DNA from 4 places in the Mesorhizobium shangrilense genome. Region 1 is predicted to be linked to each of the others. Evidence: riboswitches for the same ligand, from Rfam matches in the RefSeq annotation. Region 1 holds a riboswitch; each other region holds the start of a gene.
The links. Region 1 has a riboswitch for cobalamin ahead of ABVQ20_RS00965 (CbtB domain-containing protein). Riboswitches for the same ligand answer to the same signal wherever they lie in the genome.
Positions count from the first base shown of each region.

Region 2: linked by a shared signal. The riboswitch ahead of metE (5-methyltetrahydropteroyltriglutamate--homocysteine S-methyltransferase) and the one ahead of ABVQ20_RS00965 (CbtB domain-containing protein) in region 1 are both predicted to bind cobalamin.
Region 3: linked by a shared signal. The riboswitch ahead of ABVQ20_RS04345 (DUF1636 family protein) and the one ahead of ABVQ20_RS00965 (CbtB domain-containing protein) in region 1 are both predicted to bind cobalamin.
Region 4: linked by a shared signal. The riboswitch ahead of ABVQ20_RS20845 (aromatic ring-hydroxylating oxygenase subunit alpha) and the one ahead of ABVQ20_RS00965 (CbtB domain-containing protein) in region 1 are both predicted to bind cobalamin.

Region 1 is NZ_JBEWSZ010000001.1:164,393-168,598, reverse strand. Features, by position in the region: gene metH (methionine synthase) at 1-622, opposite strand, end outside; gene ABVQ20_RS00970 (histidine phosphatase family protein) at 738-1,310, opposite strand; adenosylcobalamin (AdoCbl) riboswitch at 1,719-1,805, shown strand; gene ABVQ20_RS00965 (CbtB domain-containing protein) at 1,851-2,060, shown strand; gene ABVQ20_RS00960 (CbtA family protein) at 2,222-2,968, shown strand; gene ABVQ20_RS00955 (hypothetical protein) at 3,099-3,704, shown strand; gene ABVQ20_RS00950 (aromatic ring-hydroxylating oxygenase subunit alpha) at 3,691-4,206, opposite strand, start outside.
Region 2 is NZ_JBEWSZ010000010.1:60,771-64,976, forward strand. Features, by position in the region: gene metE (5-methyltetrahydropteroyltriglutamate--homocysteine S-methyltransferase) at 267-2,636, opposite strand; cobalamin riboswitch at 2,730-2,928, opposite strand; partial or broken gene ABVQ20_RS36780 (adenosine kinase) at 3,345-4,206, opposite strand, start outside.
Region 3 is NZ_JBEWSZ010000001.1:831,733-835,938, reverse strand. Features, by position in the region: gene ABVQ20_RS04355 (NADH-quinone oxidoreductase subunit A) at 1-129, opposite strand, end outside; gene ABVQ20_RS04350 (winged helix-turn-helix domain-containing protein) at 462-1,661, shown strand; cobalamin riboswitch at 1,691-1,897, shown strand; gene ABVQ20_RS04345 (DUF1636 family protein) at 1,936-2,364, shown strand; gene cobW (cobalamin biosynthesis protein CobW) at 2,367-3,404, shown strand; gene ABVQ20_RS04335 (cobaltochelatase subunit CobN) at 3,424-4,206, shown strand, end outside.
Region 4 is NZ_JBEWSZ010000001.1:4,310,651-4,314,856, forward strand. Features, by position in the region: gene ABVQ20_RS20825 (ABC transporter ATP-binding protein) at 1-53, shown strand, start outside; gene ABVQ20_RS20830 (DUF680 domain-containing protein) at 137-376, opposite strand; gene ABVQ20_RS20835 (DUF680 domain-containing protein) at 444-650, opposite strand; gene ABVQ20_RS20840 (DUF680 domain-containing protein) at 723-929, opposite strand; cobalamin riboswitch at 1,444-1,645, shown strand; gene ABVQ20_RS20845 (aromatic ring-hydroxylating oxygenase subunit alpha) at 1,839-3,086, shown strand; gene ABVQ20_RS20850 (FAD-binding oxidoreductase) at 3,165-4,206, shown strand, end outside.

The DNA.
Region 1 (4,206 bases):
CGTTCAGCGTGTCGAAGATGGTTTCGATCAGGATGATGTCGGCGCCGCCATCGATCAACCCGCGCAATTGCTCGCCATAGGCGAGGCGCAGATCGTCAAAACTTACAGCGCGATAGCCGGGATTGTTGACATCCGGCGACATCGACGCGGTGCGGTTGGTTGGCCCCAGCGCGCCGGCGACGAACCGGCGCTTGCCGTCTTCCTGCTCAGCCCTTTTCGCGGCGCGCCGCACCAGTCGCGCGCCATCGCGGTTCAGCGCATAGACGGCGTCCTCCATGCCGTAATCGGCCTGGGCGATCGAAGTCGAGGAGAAGGTGTTGGTCTCGAGGATATCCGCGCCGGCAATGGCGTACTGATAGTGGATCTCCTCGATCGCCCCAGGCTGCGTCAGGATCAAGAGGTCGTTGTTGCCCTGCTGGTGGCAGGCGCAGCCGGCAAAGACCTCGCCGCGGAAATGATCCTCGTTAAAGCCGAGCCCCTGGATCTGCGTGCCCATGGCGCCGTCGAGGATGAGGATGCGTTCCCGTGCCGCCGCGGTCAGCGCCGCAAGCACCTCCGAACCGTCGGGCTTGGCCGCGACAGGGCCCAGGAGATCGTCCAGCGATGGCGAATTCTGCGACATTTTTTATCCTTGGGGCGACAGCTTAACCCAAGTCACATAAAGACATCTTTATGTCAACATACGCCTTCAAGCGTTGTTTGTCACGCCGCTTTCCAAGGCGTTGGTTGTCGTCCGCTCAATCGGCCTTCTCCGGCCTGGTGACCCGCAGCATCCAGCGGCGTCCGTCGCTGGAGAATTCGGTGACGCCCAGCGGCTCGATATCGATCCTGCGGCAGGCGGAAAGCGGCGCGCCGAGGACATGGACTATTGCCGCGCGGATGACGCTGGCATGCGTCACCGCGATCGTATGGCCATGCTCCGCCATCAGCCCGTCCATGAAGGCCGAAACCCGGCGCGACACATCGGCCAGCGATTCGCCGTCATGCGGGGCAGCATCGGGGTCGCCAAGCCAGGCCGCGATGCCCTCAGGGTCGTCCCCGTGAACCTCTTCAAGACTCTTGCCTGCCCAACGTCCATGGTCCTGATCCATCAGAAGAGGCTCGACGGAAGCCTGCAGCGCCATCGCCTCGGCGGTCTGCCGGGCTCGCAGCATCGGGCTCGTCAGCACCCGGTTAGCACGGCGCAATCCCGCCCCAACCGCCGCCGCCAGCCCATGCGCGCGCGGCTCCAGCGCCTCGTCGAGCGCGAACGCCCCCTTGCGCGTCGCCAGCGTTGCCCCGCTGCGGATCATGGTGAGGCGTACGAGCATGAGACTGCCTATTTCATTCACCGAGCGCAGGATTCCGCAGGTACGCCCGGACCTCTAGTTTCGTTGACATACTATATTCCCGGCGCCCCACCGTCGCACTTCGGGCAACGGCGATGATGGAAGTCCGAGCCATTGGCACCATAGACGTGTCCGCAGGCTTCCCGTTCACACTGGACGGCCCAGATATACTGAAGATGGTCCGTGCCCTTGAATTCAGTTTTGCGCAGCAAGCGCTGGTTATTCCGGTTCAGGTCGCCTTCGTCTGCCACGCCAATGCTCCGTGCTTTGCGTCAAGCATATAAGAATCGTGCCGGATCCGAGTAGCGCGCGTCTAATTTCAAACTGGCATACCGCCACCACCCACAATTCGTTGACGGCTATCGATCCGGTGGATATGGTCTTCAACGATACGGGTTTGGAAGCCGGTGTAAATCCGGCACGGTCGCGCCACTGTGATCGGCAATGTTGTTGCTGAAAGTCAGGCCTTCTCCCGTAGCTGAAGTTTGAGGAACGGGACGCAGCATCCCAGGAGAGGTCCATATGTCCAACGCTACTTTCGCACCCGCCTACGGTCCGGTTGCTATCCCTGTAAAAGAACTTTTGCCGTGGGCGATCTTCGGCGGTCTTCTCCTGATGCTGGCGATCTATTTCATCGGCGCGGAGCAAGGCGCGACCTCGCTGATCTCCGGCATGGGTGTGCACGAGTTCGTGCATGACGGCCGCCACCTGCTTGGCTTCCCCTGTCACTGATGCATTCCGCCCGGAAGCGCGCCGCGCTTCGGGCAATTGACATAGTGCTTTAGGCCGCGCGTCCTTCAGGGACGCGTTACGGTCTTGCAATGCAATGAACATGCAACAAACGCATGATCCCTGCCCAACCGGCAGCGCATCATGCCGTGGGGACAACGGTCATGGTTGGAAATCTTCTTCTTCGCGGGATGCTGGTCGGCATCTTCGCCGGCATTCTCGCATTCGGCTTCGCCAGGATCTACGGCGAGCCGCAGGTCGACCGCGCCATCGCCTTCGAGGAGGCCAACGCCCAGGCCGCAGGCGAAGCGCCTGAACCCGAAATCGTCAGCCGCTCGACACAGGCCGGCCTTGGCCTGTTGACCGGCGTGCTGGTCTATGGCGCGGCGGTCGGCGGGCTGTTCTCGCTGGTGTTTGCCTATACCTATGGCCGCGTCAGCAATTTCGGTCCGCGCGGCACCGCCGCCCTCCTGGCGCTGGCCGGCTTCGTCGCCATCGTCCTGGTGCCCTACATCAAATATCCGGCCAATCCGCCCTCGGTCGGCAACGGCGATACGATCGGCGCGCGCACGGAACTGTACTTCGTCATGCTGATGGTTTCCATCGCGGCGCTGATCGCCGCCGTGGCGCTGGCGCGGCGGCTGTGGGCGCAGTATGGCGCCTGGAACGCGACGATCATCGCCGGTGCGGCGTTCATCATCTTCATCGCCCTCGTCCAGTACGCGCTGCCGCCCATCAACGAAGTGCCTGAAAAGTTCTCGGCTGACCTGCTCTGGCGCTTCCGCGTCGCCTCGCTCGGCATCCACGTCGTGCTGTGGACGACCCTCGGCCTCGTCTTCGGCGCCCTGGTCGAACGCAGCTATGGCGGCCAGCTTAGCCGTCCGGTCTCCAAACGGCCGGCCATGCGCTAATGCATGTCGCCCAAAAGTGGCTCCGGTTTTGGGAGAACGACATGCACAAAAACAAAAAACTAAAGCGCGTCGCGCTTTAGCAATGCTTCGGCGCATTAACCGTTCAATGCGCCTTGCGGCGGCGTCCCTCGTGGGCGCCGTTCTGCTTTTCGCTTTTGCCGCTCCCGCCGCCGCCCATGGCGGCAGCGTCGGCGGACCGACCAGCGGCATTGCGATACCCAGCCTCACCCACGGCCAGATGGCTGTCATCCATGACTATCGCGGCAGGATCCTCGACCTTGCCGCGCGCCAGCAACGGACCGACCTGACGTTCCGGCGGCTGATGAACTACGGCAACATCCAGTACAGCTACTGCCTGTGGGGCCTGGTGCCCGGCAGCCTGCGCGACGAGGAAAGCCCCTTCAACGAATGCAGCCATGCCTATCTGTCGGCGGCGCAGGCGCTGCTGGTCTACATGCGGGAGATGGGTGACCAGAAGCAGGCCGTCGACGCACTGATCTCCGACATCGACGCCGACATGGTCCGCAACCAGGCATCGTTCGTGATGTGCCGGTTCAGCGGCGAAGCCTTCAACACCGCGAACGTGATCTCGCCCGGCTGGAGCGGCATTTTCTTCCACGTTCCCAGCCTGGTCACTTTCGCCATGCTGGCGCTGCTGCTCACGGCGGGCGTGCTGGCGCTTGCGGGTCCAAAGGCCCGGCGCCGCGATGATGCCAGCGGCGTCAATCCGGTCTAGTAGTTGCAAGCGGAGCCCGACCCGGGCTTGCCTGCAATTCCCCGGCCGGCGTGAGGTTGCTCACGACGGCGCCGGAGATCACGCCGCGCAGTTCGATTGGCCTTGCGTCCACGCCCGTGCGCGCCGCGATATAGTCCATGGCCTTGTCGCAATACCAGTCGGCGAAGGCCAGGACATAGGCTTCGTCGGGCAGGCTGTAGGGCCCGGGTACATACCCCACCGAGTTCACGCCACGCTGATTGACCTCCACCAGGTCCCGGTCCTGGAGATTGGTGACGTTCCACAAGGCGGTGAGATGCTCGACGTCGTAGTCGACGCCCTCGACCGCGTCCTTGTGGACGAGCCATTTGCAGGTCACCACCGTCTCTCCCGCCGCGGTCGGCATGGCGCTGAAATAGACCGTGGTATCGGCGGTCGAATGGCAGAAACTGTGCGGCTCGATGGCCCAGCGCAGCGAGCCGATGTCGCCGGCGCCCTCGACCATCAGCTTCCGGCAGGCAAG
Region 2 (4,206 bases), on a different contig from region 1:
ACGGTCAGCTTTCCCTTTGCCGGCATCACGCCCTCCTCGTTCACCACATCTGAGCGGCGCGCACCGATAGCCTGCAGAAGATTGCAGCCTCGACATCGAGCCTAGACCTCTGCCGGAGAACTTGATCGAATTGATTGCTACCCCTGACCAGCAACGCGAACCTGCCGAAGGGAAATTGTAGCTTTCGTTGAATGATTCATTTCCAAGAAGTAATCGTTTTGGCAAATTCACGGCCGACATGCGGCAGCTGGTAAATCACCACATGGTTAGGAATCAGGAAATCCTCCGGCCTGCACTTTCTTCCGCAGCGCGCATACTGCCGCGACCATGTTCATGAGGGCAGGGCGGACCTCCTCCCATTTGCGTGTTTTGAGGCCACAGTCCGGATTTACCCACAGTTGGCCGTCGGACAGTCGCTCGCGGGCAAGCATGACGAGATCCGAAATCTCGCCAACTTCCGGGACACGTGGTGAGTGAATGTCGTAGACTCCGGGACCGATTTCGTTCGGATATTTGGAGCTCTTGAAGGCGTCTAGCAGTTCCATTTTCGAGCGCGACGTCTCAATCGAAATTACATCCGCATCCATTTCAGCGATCGCGTCGATGATCTCGTTGAACTCCGAATAGCACATGTGAGTATGGATTTGGGTCGCGTCCTCTACACCCGTTGAAGCGAGCCGGAAGCATTCGACAGCCCAATCGAGGTAGACTTTCCAGTCGGACTTGCGCAGTGGCAGGCCTTCGCGAAACGCGGCCTCGTCGATCTGGATCATCCTTGCGCCGGCTCTTTCGAGGTCCGCCACTTCATCGCGGATGGCGAGCGCGATCTGGCGGCAGGCCTCGGCGCGGGATACGTCGTCGCGAACAAAAGACCAGTTAAGAATGGTCGCCGGGCCTGTGAGCATTCCCTTCACCGGTTTTTCCGTCAGCGACTGGGCAAATTGCCACCAGCGCACCGTCATCGGATTGGGCCGCGATACGTCGCCGAAAATGATGGGAGGGCGCACGTAGCGGGAGCCATAGCTCTGCACCCAGCCATGCTGGGTGAAGGCGAGGCCGGACAGTTGCTCGCCGAAATGCTGCACCATGTCGTTTCGTTCGAACTCGCCGTGCACCAGCACGTCCAGCCCGATCTCCTCCTGCCAGCGAATAGCAGCCTCGGTCTCCTTCTTCAGGAAGGTCTCGTAGTCGACATAGCTCAGTTCGCCCTTCGCATGAGCGGAGCGCGCCTTGCGCACCTCCGGCGTCTGCGGAAAGGACCCGATGGTCGTCGTAGGGAACGGCGGCAGGCCGAGCGTGCCAGCTTGGACTTTGGAACGCTCGGCAAATGCGCTCTTTCGTTGCTTCATGCCGCCGTCAATGCTGGCGATCCGCCCCTCGACGAGCGGATCATGGACCTTTGTGGACATTGCGCGCGCGGCGGCAGCCTCGGCAGAAGCTTTCAATGCGCCTACTGCGGCCTGCCTGCCTTCGGACAAGGCTTGGGCCAGCACGACCAGCTCTTCGGTCTTCTGGGCCGCGAATGCCAGCCACGAACTGACGTCCACATCGAGCGCGGTCTCCATCCCCAGGTCGATCGGCACATGAAGCATCGAGCAGGACGGCGCGATCTCGACGCGGTCTAGGGGCCAGCCGGCGACGATCGGCTTGATGCGGTCGAGAATCGCAGGCAGGTTCGCGCGCCAGACGTTGCGGCCGTCGATCAAGCCAAGCGAGAGCACCAGATCCTTCGGTGCGAGCCGACCAACCGTCTCCAACTGCTCGGGAGCGCGCACGAGATCGAGATGCAGGCCCGCCAAGGGTAGGGAAATCGCGGTCTCGAGATTATCTTCCAGCGGCCCGAAATAGGTAGCCAGCATGATCTTCAACTCGGGCGCGGCTTTCGACAGCTGGCCGTAGGTGAATTCGAATGCAGCTCGTTCGTTCGGGTTAAGATCGAGCACAAGCGCCGGCTCATCAATCTGCACCCAGTCGGCTCCCGAAAGCTTCAGCCTCCGCAGGAGTTCCTCGTAGACAGGCAACAGCCGCGGCAGAAGCGCTATCGGATTGAAACCTTCGGCAGGTGACTTCGCCAGCTTGAGGAAGGTGACCGGTCCAAGGATGACCGGGCGTGTGTGAATGCCGAGGGCTTTAGCCTCGAGGAAGTGATCGACCGGTTTCATAGACAAGAGGGCGAAGGTCTGATCGTCGGTCAGCTCCGGCACGATGTAGTGATAGTTGGTGTCGAACCATTTGGTCATTTCCATCGCGGTCGAGCGGTGCCCCTGAGCCACATGCTCGTGGCCGGCATGTCCACAACCTGCGGTCTCACCCTGCTTGCCGCGCGCCATCGCGAAGTAGATGTCGAGTGGGACCTCGCCGCCCTTCCATGCGTAACGGGACGGCACGGCGCCGACCATGGCTGCAGTGTCGAGCACATGGTCGTAGAGTGAGAAGTCGTTCGACGGAATTTTCGATACGCCGCAATCGTGCTGCTCCCTCCAGTTAGCGGCACGGAGCGCCTTCGCCGTCGCCAGAAGGTCGGCAGCGGAAGATTTTCCGGACCAGTAGCTTTCAAGCGCGAATTTCAGTTCTCGCCGGCGACCCATACGCGGCATGCCGAGCGTTGCAACAGGAATTTGCTGAGAGATAGTCATGCCATACCCCGATGGTTGGGGCGTGGGGCAAGGAAGGCGCTAGCAGGCCGGCATGAACGCCGGGCTGCCGCGGCCACCGAGACACCCCGCCCGTGGACGTTGTTCGCCGTGGCAGGTCTCCTGGCTCGCGGGTCACAGCCTCTGCCCGTCTTCCCGAGGCTGTTCGCCTCAGTGACATTGCTGGGTTGGCTCGCCGCTAACAGTTGCGGGGGCAGCGCCGGCATCGCACCGGCTTCCCTCTTAGCTCCGTTGCGGCAGCGCCGTACGGAGAACCACGACCCGCCGACAATCACAGCAGTCCGCGCTCTTGTCAATCCAGCATAACGAAATGTTTATGTGTTTATGTGATTGCGCCGTGCACTTATCGGCGTGTTGCCAAAGTCGCTTTGATCGTTGTCGTGAGCTGTTGGCGCTGCAGCCACTCTCCAGTCCGCGCAAGCTGTGCGCTGAGCGGCCGGCAAATCTGCGAATCACATGATTCGCTCTTTGAACGACTTGCGGCAAATGTCAGCGTCGTGATGATCAAGATCGCCTGGAACTGTTACCGGCATTTGCGTCAACGTTCCTGAGCCTCGACAACCAGAAACTCAGACGGAAAGCCGCCAGCTTTCACGGATGGGCATGCGACATTTCGATTTACCCGCGCTTGCCTGGACCGCCTGCACAACGGGGAGATGGGCAGCTCGTCGCGGAAATGCCCACCTGATGTAGCCCCGCCTGTTCCGCCTCGCGGCGCAGATTCTGCCTTGGCCTTGGGCCGATCTGCTGGATCACCAGACCGGCGGCCAGTGAGCCGAGGTCGCCGCAGGTCTTGAGGTCGCGGCCTTGCGTGTAGCCGTGCAGGAAACCGGCGGCATAGAGGTCGCCGGCGCCGGTCGTGTCGACCAGTTCCTTGATCGCGGTCGCCTGGATGACCACGGTCTCGTCGCCGCGCACGATGACCGAGCCTTTTTCCGAGCGGGTCACGGCGGCGATCCGGCAATCCTTGCGGATCTGTGCCAGCGCCTCGTCGAATGACGATGTCTGGTAGAGCGACTTGATCTCGTGGCTGTTGGCAAAGACGATGTCGACGGTGCCCGAGCGCATCAGGTCGAGGAACTCGTCGCGGTAGCGGTCGACGCAGAACGAATCCGACAGCGTCATCGACACTTCGCGGCCCGCCGCGTGCGCCAGCTTGGCCGTCTGCCGGATGGCCTCCTTGGCGCGCGGCGGGTCCCACAGATAGCCCTCGAAATAGGTGATCTTGGCACCGGAAGCCTTGTCGGCCTCGACATCCTCCGGCCCGAGCTCGACGCAGGCGCCGAGATAGGTGTTCATCGAACGCTCGCCGTCGGGAGTGACGAAGATCATCGAGCGCGCCGTCGGCGGCTCGCCCTTGAGCGGCTTGGTGTCGAAGGCGACGCCCTGCGCATGGATGTCGTGGGCGTAGATTTCGCCGAGCGCATCGTTCGAGACCTTGCCGAAGAAAGCGGCTCGGCCGCCGAAGCTGGCGACGCCGGCCGCCGTGTTGCCGGCGCTGCCGCCGGACGCTTCGATCGCCGGGCCCATGCGGCTGTAGAGCAGTTCGGCG
Region 3 (4,206 bases), 670 kb from region 1:
GGAAAGCTTTTCGGGATCGGGGTTGCGGTAGGCCACCAGGAAGGGCGCCGCCAGCAGCGCAAGGCCGACCACAAGTGCCACGCCGATGAACAGGACGATGGGCAGGTATGAACCTAGAAGTGCGTTCATGCTCGGCTTTCCGTTGGCGCCAATCCACTTTGATTACAGCACCAGACCCACTTGCGGAAGCGTGACAGTTTAACCGCTGAACCGTTTTAGGGGCTCTATGCTGCAACGCGGCGAGGGTTAGCGCAGCGCTTTCGGCGAAGCAAGTCAAACCTTGTTCAAAACACCGACCTGGACGGCATATACGGGGAAACTGGTCCGATACGCTCCTGTTTGATTTCCTTCACTTTTTACTCCACTTTTCTCTCCTGACATATATCCCGCCAAAACCCTGCTAGCATTCCGCGGAATCACGATCTTACTCCATCCCGAACCCCCATCAGAGTCGCACCCGCATGAAGGAAAAAATCTCGCTTCCCATGGCCCGGCGCATCGCTCTTGCCGCCCAGGGTTTCATGGACGCCAGACCGGCCGGCACGCCCGATCGACGCCATCTCGGTCGCGTGCTCGCCCGTACCGGCCTGCTGCAGATCGATTCCGTCAGCGCGGTGGTGCGCGCTCATTATATGCCGCTCTATTCGCGGCTTGGCCCCTACCCGCTCGCTTTGCTCGACAACGCCGCGGTGACGCGCAAGCGCACGGTGTTCGAATACTGGGCCCACGAAGCCTCCTTCCTGCCGGTCGAAACCTACCCGCTGATGCGCTGGCGGATGGAACGGGCCGAGCGTGGCGATGAAATGTATACCGGGCTGGCCAAATGGGGGCGTGAACATGCCGCCTATGTCGAAGAGATCTACCGGCACGTCGTTGATCGGGGCCCGATCGCGGCTTCCGCGCTGGAAGGTCAGAAAGGCTCGGGCGGCTGGTGGGGCTGGAGCCATGCCAAGCACGCCTTCGAATGGCTGTTCTGGGCCGGGCGCATCACCACGGCGCACCGTCGCGGTTTCGAGCGATTCTACGATCTGCCAGAGCGCGTACTGCCGCAGGCGATCCTAGATCTGCCGGTGCCCGCCGCCGAGGACGCGCACCGCGAATTGCTGCGAATCTCCGCCCGCGCCCACGGCGTGGCGACGGCCGGCGACCTGCGCGACTATTTCCGCCTCTCCCCCGCCGACATGAAGGGGCGGCTCGAGGAACTGATCGATCTCGGCGAGTTGATGCCGGTGCGCGTCGAGGGCTGGGACAAGCCGGCTTACCTTCACAAGGACGCGCGCCTGCCACGAAAAATCGAGGCCCGCGCCCTGCTGGCGCCTTTCGATCCGGTCGTCTTCGAACGATCGCGCTCGGAGCGCCTGTTCGATTTCCGCTACCGCATCGAGATCTATACGCCGGCTGACAAGCGGCAATACGGCTATTACGTCCTGCCGTTCCTGCTCGGTGACAGGATCGTCGCGCGCGTCGACCTCAAGGCCGACCGCCCGGCGAGCGTGCTGCGCGTCCATGCCGCCTATGCCGAACCCGGCGCGCCGCCTGAAACCGCCGCCCAGCTCTTCGAGGAATTGAAGCAGATGCAAGGCTGGCTCGGGCTTGAACGCATTGAAGTGACGCCGGCTGGTGATCTGGGTCCGGCGCTGGCCGACATCGCCGTGTCGTAAGCTCGCGTTGACACCGCTGCCCGCAAAAGCCTAAATCCGCTCCAGACGGTCTCTTCTCTTCAAAGGGAGGAGCCAAGAGGGAATGCGGTGCGGGATCGAAAATCCCAAATCCGCGGCTGTCCCCGCAACTGTAAGCGACGAGCCGAAGCCGAAAACCACTGGGATGTTCCCGGGAAGGCGGCTACCCAAGGCGATGACCCGCGAGCCAGGAGACCTGCCGTCTGCGACAAGAAGAATCCGATCGCCCGGCGGGTTTCCGGGCAAGGAGCAAGATTTGGATCACGACAGCAGTCTTTCGGCTGGAAGAGCGGATTTTTCATCCGGCCATGACAATGCCCTCGAAAAGGTCACCGTCATCGTCTGCGCATCATGCCGCGACGAAACCGGCTCCGACGCCCATCCCCGCGCCGGCGAACTGCTGGCCGAAGATACGCGCCGCGCCGCATCCGGCGAAGATATCCGCATCCGCAGCGTCGAATGTCTCGGTAACTGCAAGCGCCGGCTCAGCGCGGCCATCCTGCGCGATGGCTGCTGGAGCTACGTCTTCGGCGACCTGACCGCGACCAGCGGCGCCGATCTGGTCACCGGCGCAAAACTCTTCGCCACCTCGACCGATGGCCTCATTCCGTGGCGTGGCCGTCCCGATAGCCTCAAGCGCGGCCTTGTTGCCCGCATCCCTCCCCTCGACATGTTGAAGGACTGACCATGACCGCTTCCGTCTCTCGTGTTCCCTGCACCGTCATCACCGGCTTCCTCGGCGCCGGCAAGACGACGCTGGTCCGCCATCTCCTGGAAAACGCCGGCGGCAAGCGTATTGCGATCATCGTCAACGAATTCGGCGACATCGGCATCGACGGCGAAATCCTCAAGGGCTGCGGCATCGACACCTGCCCGGAGGAAAACATCGTCGAACTGGCCAATGGCTGCATCTGCTGCACCGTCGCCGACGACTTCGTGCCGGCGCTCGACCAGATCCTGTCGCTGACGCCAAAGGTCGACCACATACTTATAGAGACGTCGGGCCTCGCTCTGCCCAAGCCGCTGGTTCAGGCCTTTCAGTGGCCGACAGTGAAGAGCCGGGTAACGGTCGATGGCGTTATCGCCGTGGTGGACGGCCCGGCGCTGGCCGAAGGCCGTGTTGCCAACGATATGGAAGCCCTGCAGGCGCAGCGCGTTGAGGACGAGACGCTCGACCACGACGATCCGGTCGAGGAAGTGTTCGAGGACCAGATCGCTTGCGCCGACCTGATCATCCTGTCGAAGAGCGACCTGATGGACGCCGCCGGTTCGGCCCGCGCCAACGCCATCATCAACGAACACTCCGCCCGTGCCGTGAAGATCGTGCCGACGTCTCACGGCAAGGTCGATCCCTCCGTGCTGCTTGGGCTTGGTCTCGCCGTCGAGGACGACATCGAGAACCGCAAATCCCATCATGACGGCGCATTCGACCACGAGCATGACGACTTCGACACGTTCATTGTCGACATTGCCTCGATCGCCAATCCCGACGAACTGGCAAAGCGCGTCGCCACCGTAGCCGAAGAAGAGAACGTGCTGCGCGTGAAGGGCTTCGTGGAGGTCGGCGGCAAGCCGATGCGGCTTTTGCTGCAGGCCGTCGGCCCGCGCGTCAACCATTACTACGACCGCGCCTGGACCCCCGAGGACGACCGTCGTTCGCGTCTCGTCGTCATTGGCCTCAAGGGGCTGAACCGTCCGGCGATCGAGCGTATACTCGCCGGCTGATTTTCAGACACGGGCCGCGATGCACATCCTCACCACGACATCCGCCTCGCTCGACGATCTCGCCGAGCCCGTCGATCTGCGGCAGACGCCGGCGGATATCGTGGCCCTGTCCTTCACCGACAGCGATCTCGCCGGACTGGCGGCGGCCTGGAAAGCCGATGCCGGCCGCCTGCCCTCGATGCGGCTGGCGGCGCTGCGTGACCTGCGCCATCCCATGTCCGTCGACCTCTGGGTCGACAGCGTCGCCCGCCATGCCAAGATCATCCTGGTGCGCATCCTCGGCGGCTACGACTGGTGGCGCTACGGCTGCGACCAGCTTGCCTCGACCGCCCGCGCACGCGGCATAAAACTGGCGCTGCTGCCCGGCGAATGCCGCGACGAGGATCTGCGCCTGATCGAAGCCTCGACGCTGCCGCGCGAGGAGCTCGACGGCCTGCTCGACTATTTTCGCGAGGGTGGCCCGGCGAATATGAGCGCGCTGGTGCGGCGACTGGCTGGGTTGGCAGGGTTGCAGGCAGAAGTTGTCGAGCCAGTCACAGTCCCCAAAGCCGGCTACTACGAACCGGATCGCGGTGTGGTTCCCCTCCCCCTCGAGGGGAGGGTCCAGCCGCAGGCCGGGGGTGGGGTCGCTGCGGCAGTGCGCCGACTTCAAGATAAGCCGAGCCCGGTCGCATCGACCCCACCCGACCCTGCCGGCCACCCTTCCCTCGAGGGGGAGGGAAAGGTCGTGCCTATCCTGTTCTACCGATCAATGCTGCTGGCCGCTGATGTCGCACCGATCGACGCTCTATTTGAAGCGCTC
Region 4 (4,206 bases), 4.1 Mb from region 1:
ACACGGACGGGCGTTCATTCGCGCTGCACGCGGCAGAGGCGAAGGCGGCCTGAGACAGGCCAGCGCCAAAACCAGCGACGCAAAAAAGAGCGGCGGGCCAGGCCCGCCGCTCTTTTTTGTATATCAATTTCAGCTGTTAGTTGTTGCCGAAGAGGTTACGGTCGGCACCCTGAGGCGCGGACTTCGGCGCATCATTCGACGAATTGAGCAGCTTGTAGACCGGCGAGCCACTGTTGGCGATCGACGCCGTCGGGGCCTTGTCGACATTGGTCACAGCCGGCTGGTTGACGCCGTTCGAACCATAGTTGTCGCTACCGGCGAAGGCGCTGCCGGAAATCGCCAGAAGGGCGGCGGCAGCAAGAATGATCTTTTTCATTTTTAGTACTCCTGAATTTCAAGTTCGGCCGGAGGGATCGGCGTGCCCATCCCTCTGGCCGGCAATGTTAGTTGTTGCCAAAGAGGTTACGGTCGGCACCCTGATGGGCAGGCGTCTGAGTAGCCGGTGCCGGCTTCTTGATCGAAGCCGTGTACGAGCTGTCGACAGCGGTAGCGTGCTGGTTGGCGCCGTTCGAACCGTAGTTGTCGCTACCGGCGAAAGCGCTGCCGGAAATCGCGAGAAGCGCGGCGGCGGTGAGGATGATCTTCTTCATTTCAAGTACTCCTGAATTTCTGAATTCCGCGAGGGCGGCGGGCGGTGCCCGCCGTCTGCGAGGGATCGGCTGTTAGTTGTTGCCGAAAAGGTTATGGTCAGCACCCTGAGGGGCAGGCGTCTGGGCAGCCGGAGCCGGCTTCTTGATGGAAGCCGTGTACGAGCTGTCGACAGCAGTGGCAGCCTGATTGGCGCCATTGGAACCGTAGTTGTCGCTGCCAGCGAAGGCGCTGCCGGAAATCGCCAGAAGGGCGGCGGCAGTGATGATGATCTTTTTCATTTTTGGTACTCCAGTATTTTTCCGTCCGTCTAGCGGCGTGTCTTGGAAGGAATTCGCGTCGTTCGGACAGCCCCGATGTGGGTGAGCCACCCGGCCATTTCCAATCACGAAGTTGTTCCGCGTGGACCATGAATCCACATCTTGAAATTGTGCCAGACGTCTCTACACCTCTAATTTTATCGTTTATGATCAAACGGTTACTTGAATTCCACGGTCTCCCATCAGACCCTGTTCGTGAGCCGGCGTTCACACCCTGCTGCACGCACCGTCAACAGAAACGAACCGTTCGGTTCGATTTTAGAAAGTGCTAATAGTCACTTTTTGATACTGTTAACGGTTTTTAACCACGTTGGGGGTCGAGTCCGGTGCGCCGAATCCGCCGCTTATGGCCCGCAACGGGTGACCTTCCCGACCGCGATCCGCCCTGCGATCCAGGGCCAGCACGTTTTGGATACGTGTCGCGCTACATGGATGCGATGTCGCTTTCATGCCGATGTCGCAAACGCCATCGTGATTAGATCATGGCATCTCAGGTGCCGCTTCGAGACAAACGAAGCGGAGAATTGGGAAGCCGGTCGAAATCCGGCGCTGCCCCCGCAACGGTGGTGGAGTTCAAGTCGCAACGGGAGACCACTGGGCCAAGGCCTGGGAAGGTGTTGCGACCGTCCAAATGGACACTCCAGAGCCCGGAAACCAGCCCGAGATTTTTGAACTCGACTGATCGCGGTGGGCGGTCAAGAGGTGGATCGTGCATGTCCGGCGCATTGCCGGCCTGCGTCCAATCCTTCCTCTCTTCCCCTCCTGTTCAGTTTTTGGAGCGTCGTGCGCTGTTGGCCGCGCAAATACGCTTCGGGATTTGGATTGCGCATCGTCCGATTTCGGGCCGATGCGAAAGCATGAGGACAGGACATGGACGCGCGCAACGACATGCTTAAGCGGCTGCACAGCCGAAGGGACGGCTTCTCGCTCGAGCAGCCCTTCTATACCGATCCGGAATACTTCCAGCTCGACATGGAGCTGATCTGGTATCGCGACTGGCTGTTCATCGGCCATGATTGCGAACTGCCGAAGCCCGGCAGCTTCATCACCGTCCAGATCGGCGACTATCCGGTTGTCCTGGTGCGCGACCAGAAGGGCAACATCAACGCCTTCCACAATTCCTGCCGCCATCGCGGCAGCCGCGTCTGCAACACCGACAAGGGCACGGCGGCAAAACTGGTCTGTCCCTATCACCAATGGACCTATGAGCTGGATGGCCGGCTTCTGTTCGCAAGACAGATGGCTGACAGCTTCGACAAGAGCCAGTTCGGCCTGAAGCCGGTCGCCTGCGAAAGCGTCGGCGGTTACATCTTCATCTGCCTGGCCAAGGAACCCGCCGATTTCGCGCCCATGCGCGCCATGATCGAACCCTATCTTCTGCCGCACCGGCTGCGCGAGGCAAAGGTCGCCTTCGAGAGCACGATCATCGAGAAGGGCAACTGGAAGCTCGTCTGGGAGAACAACCGCGAGTGCTATCATTGCGCCGGCAACCATCCGGAACTGTGCAAGACGTTCCCGGAGGCGCCGACCGTGACCGGCGTGCAGGGCGCCGACAGCGATCCGGAAATGCTGGCGCATTGGGCGAAGTGCGAGGCGGCGGGCTTGCCCAGCAGGTTCCGCATCGATCCGGCCGGGCAGTACCGCGCCACCCGCGCGCCGCTGCTGCGCGATGCCGTCAGCTACACGATGACGGGAAAGCGCGCCGTGGAGAAGAACCTTTCCGACAGTGTTTCCACCGACCGGATCGGTTCGCTGCTGCTCTACCACTACCCGACGACGTGGAACCATATCCTCGGCGACCACGCGGTGACCTTCCGCGTGTTGCCGATCAGCGCCACGGAAACGGCGGTGACGACGAAGTGGCTGGTGCACAAGGATGCGGTCGAGGGCGTCGACTACAAGCTCGACGAACTCACCCATGTCTGGACCGAGACCAACGACCAGGACCGCCGTATCGTCGAGGAGAATGCTTTCGGCATCCTGTCGCCGGCCTATGAACCCGGCCCTTATTCAGAGCTGCATGAAGGCGGCGTGATCCAGTTCGTCGAGTGGTATGCGAACTTCATCGGGCCGCGCCTTGCCGAAGGCGGCCGGCCGGCGCTGCGCAGTGTCGCCTAGCTCATGTCGCCCAAAAGTGCTCCGCGGTTTTGGGATCACGACATGAGCAGTGCAAGAAGGACTTGAGGGATGAACGCGATGACTGACCTTGGCCTCTATCGTCATCTCGACCAGATGACGCCCTGGAACGACAGGCTTCAGGTGCTGGAAGTGATCGGCGTCAGCGACGAGGCGCCGGACGTTAAGACCTTCACCTTCCGCTCCGACAACCAGACCTGGTTCCGCTACAAGCCAGGACAGTTCGTGACACTGGAATTGCCGACAGCCGACGGCCCGCTGATGCGCACCTATACGCTGTCGTCCTCGCCGTCGCGGCCATTCTCGATCGCGGTGACGGTGAAGGCGCAGGCGGGCAGCATCGGCACGCGCTGGATGTTCGACCATCTGAAGCCCGGCACGCACGTCAAGGCCTATGGCCCGACAGGCGACTTTTCGCTGCATAGCCACCCGGCCGCGAAGTATCTGTTCATTTCGGCCGGCTCCGGCGTGACGCCGATGATGTCGATGCTGCGCTGGCTGAACGACTGCGCGCCATGGACCGACGTCGGCTTCGTCAACTGCGCGCGGCGCCCGGAGGAGATCATCTTCCGCAAGGAGCTGGAGCTGCTTGGCGGCCATATGCCGGGCCTGTCGCTCGGCTTCATGATCGAGGAACGGTCGAGCCGCGAAGGCTGGTACGGGCATATGGGCAGGATCGACGCGATACGTCTGCCGCTGCTGGCGCCCGACTTTCGCGAGCGCGAGATCTTCTGCTGCGGTCCAGATCCTTTCATGCGCGCCGTGCGCGGCATGCTGGAAGCCACGGGTTTCGACATGGACCACTACCATCAGGAGAGCTTCGCCGCTTCTGTCGTGGAGGAAATACCGGCTCCCTTCGCTTCGCCCACGGAAGGCATCGAAGCCGCCGTGGAAGTCATGGTGCCGATCCGCTTCTCGCTTTCGGATGTCGATGCCGAATGTGTCGCCGGCCAGACAGTGTTGCAGACGGCACGCGCTTCAGGGGTCCGGATTCCCGCCGCTTGCGAATTCGGCCTGTGCGGAACCTGCAAGGTGAAGAAGGTCGCAGGCGACGTCGAGATGAGCCACAATGGCGGCATTCTCGACCACGAGGTCGATGACG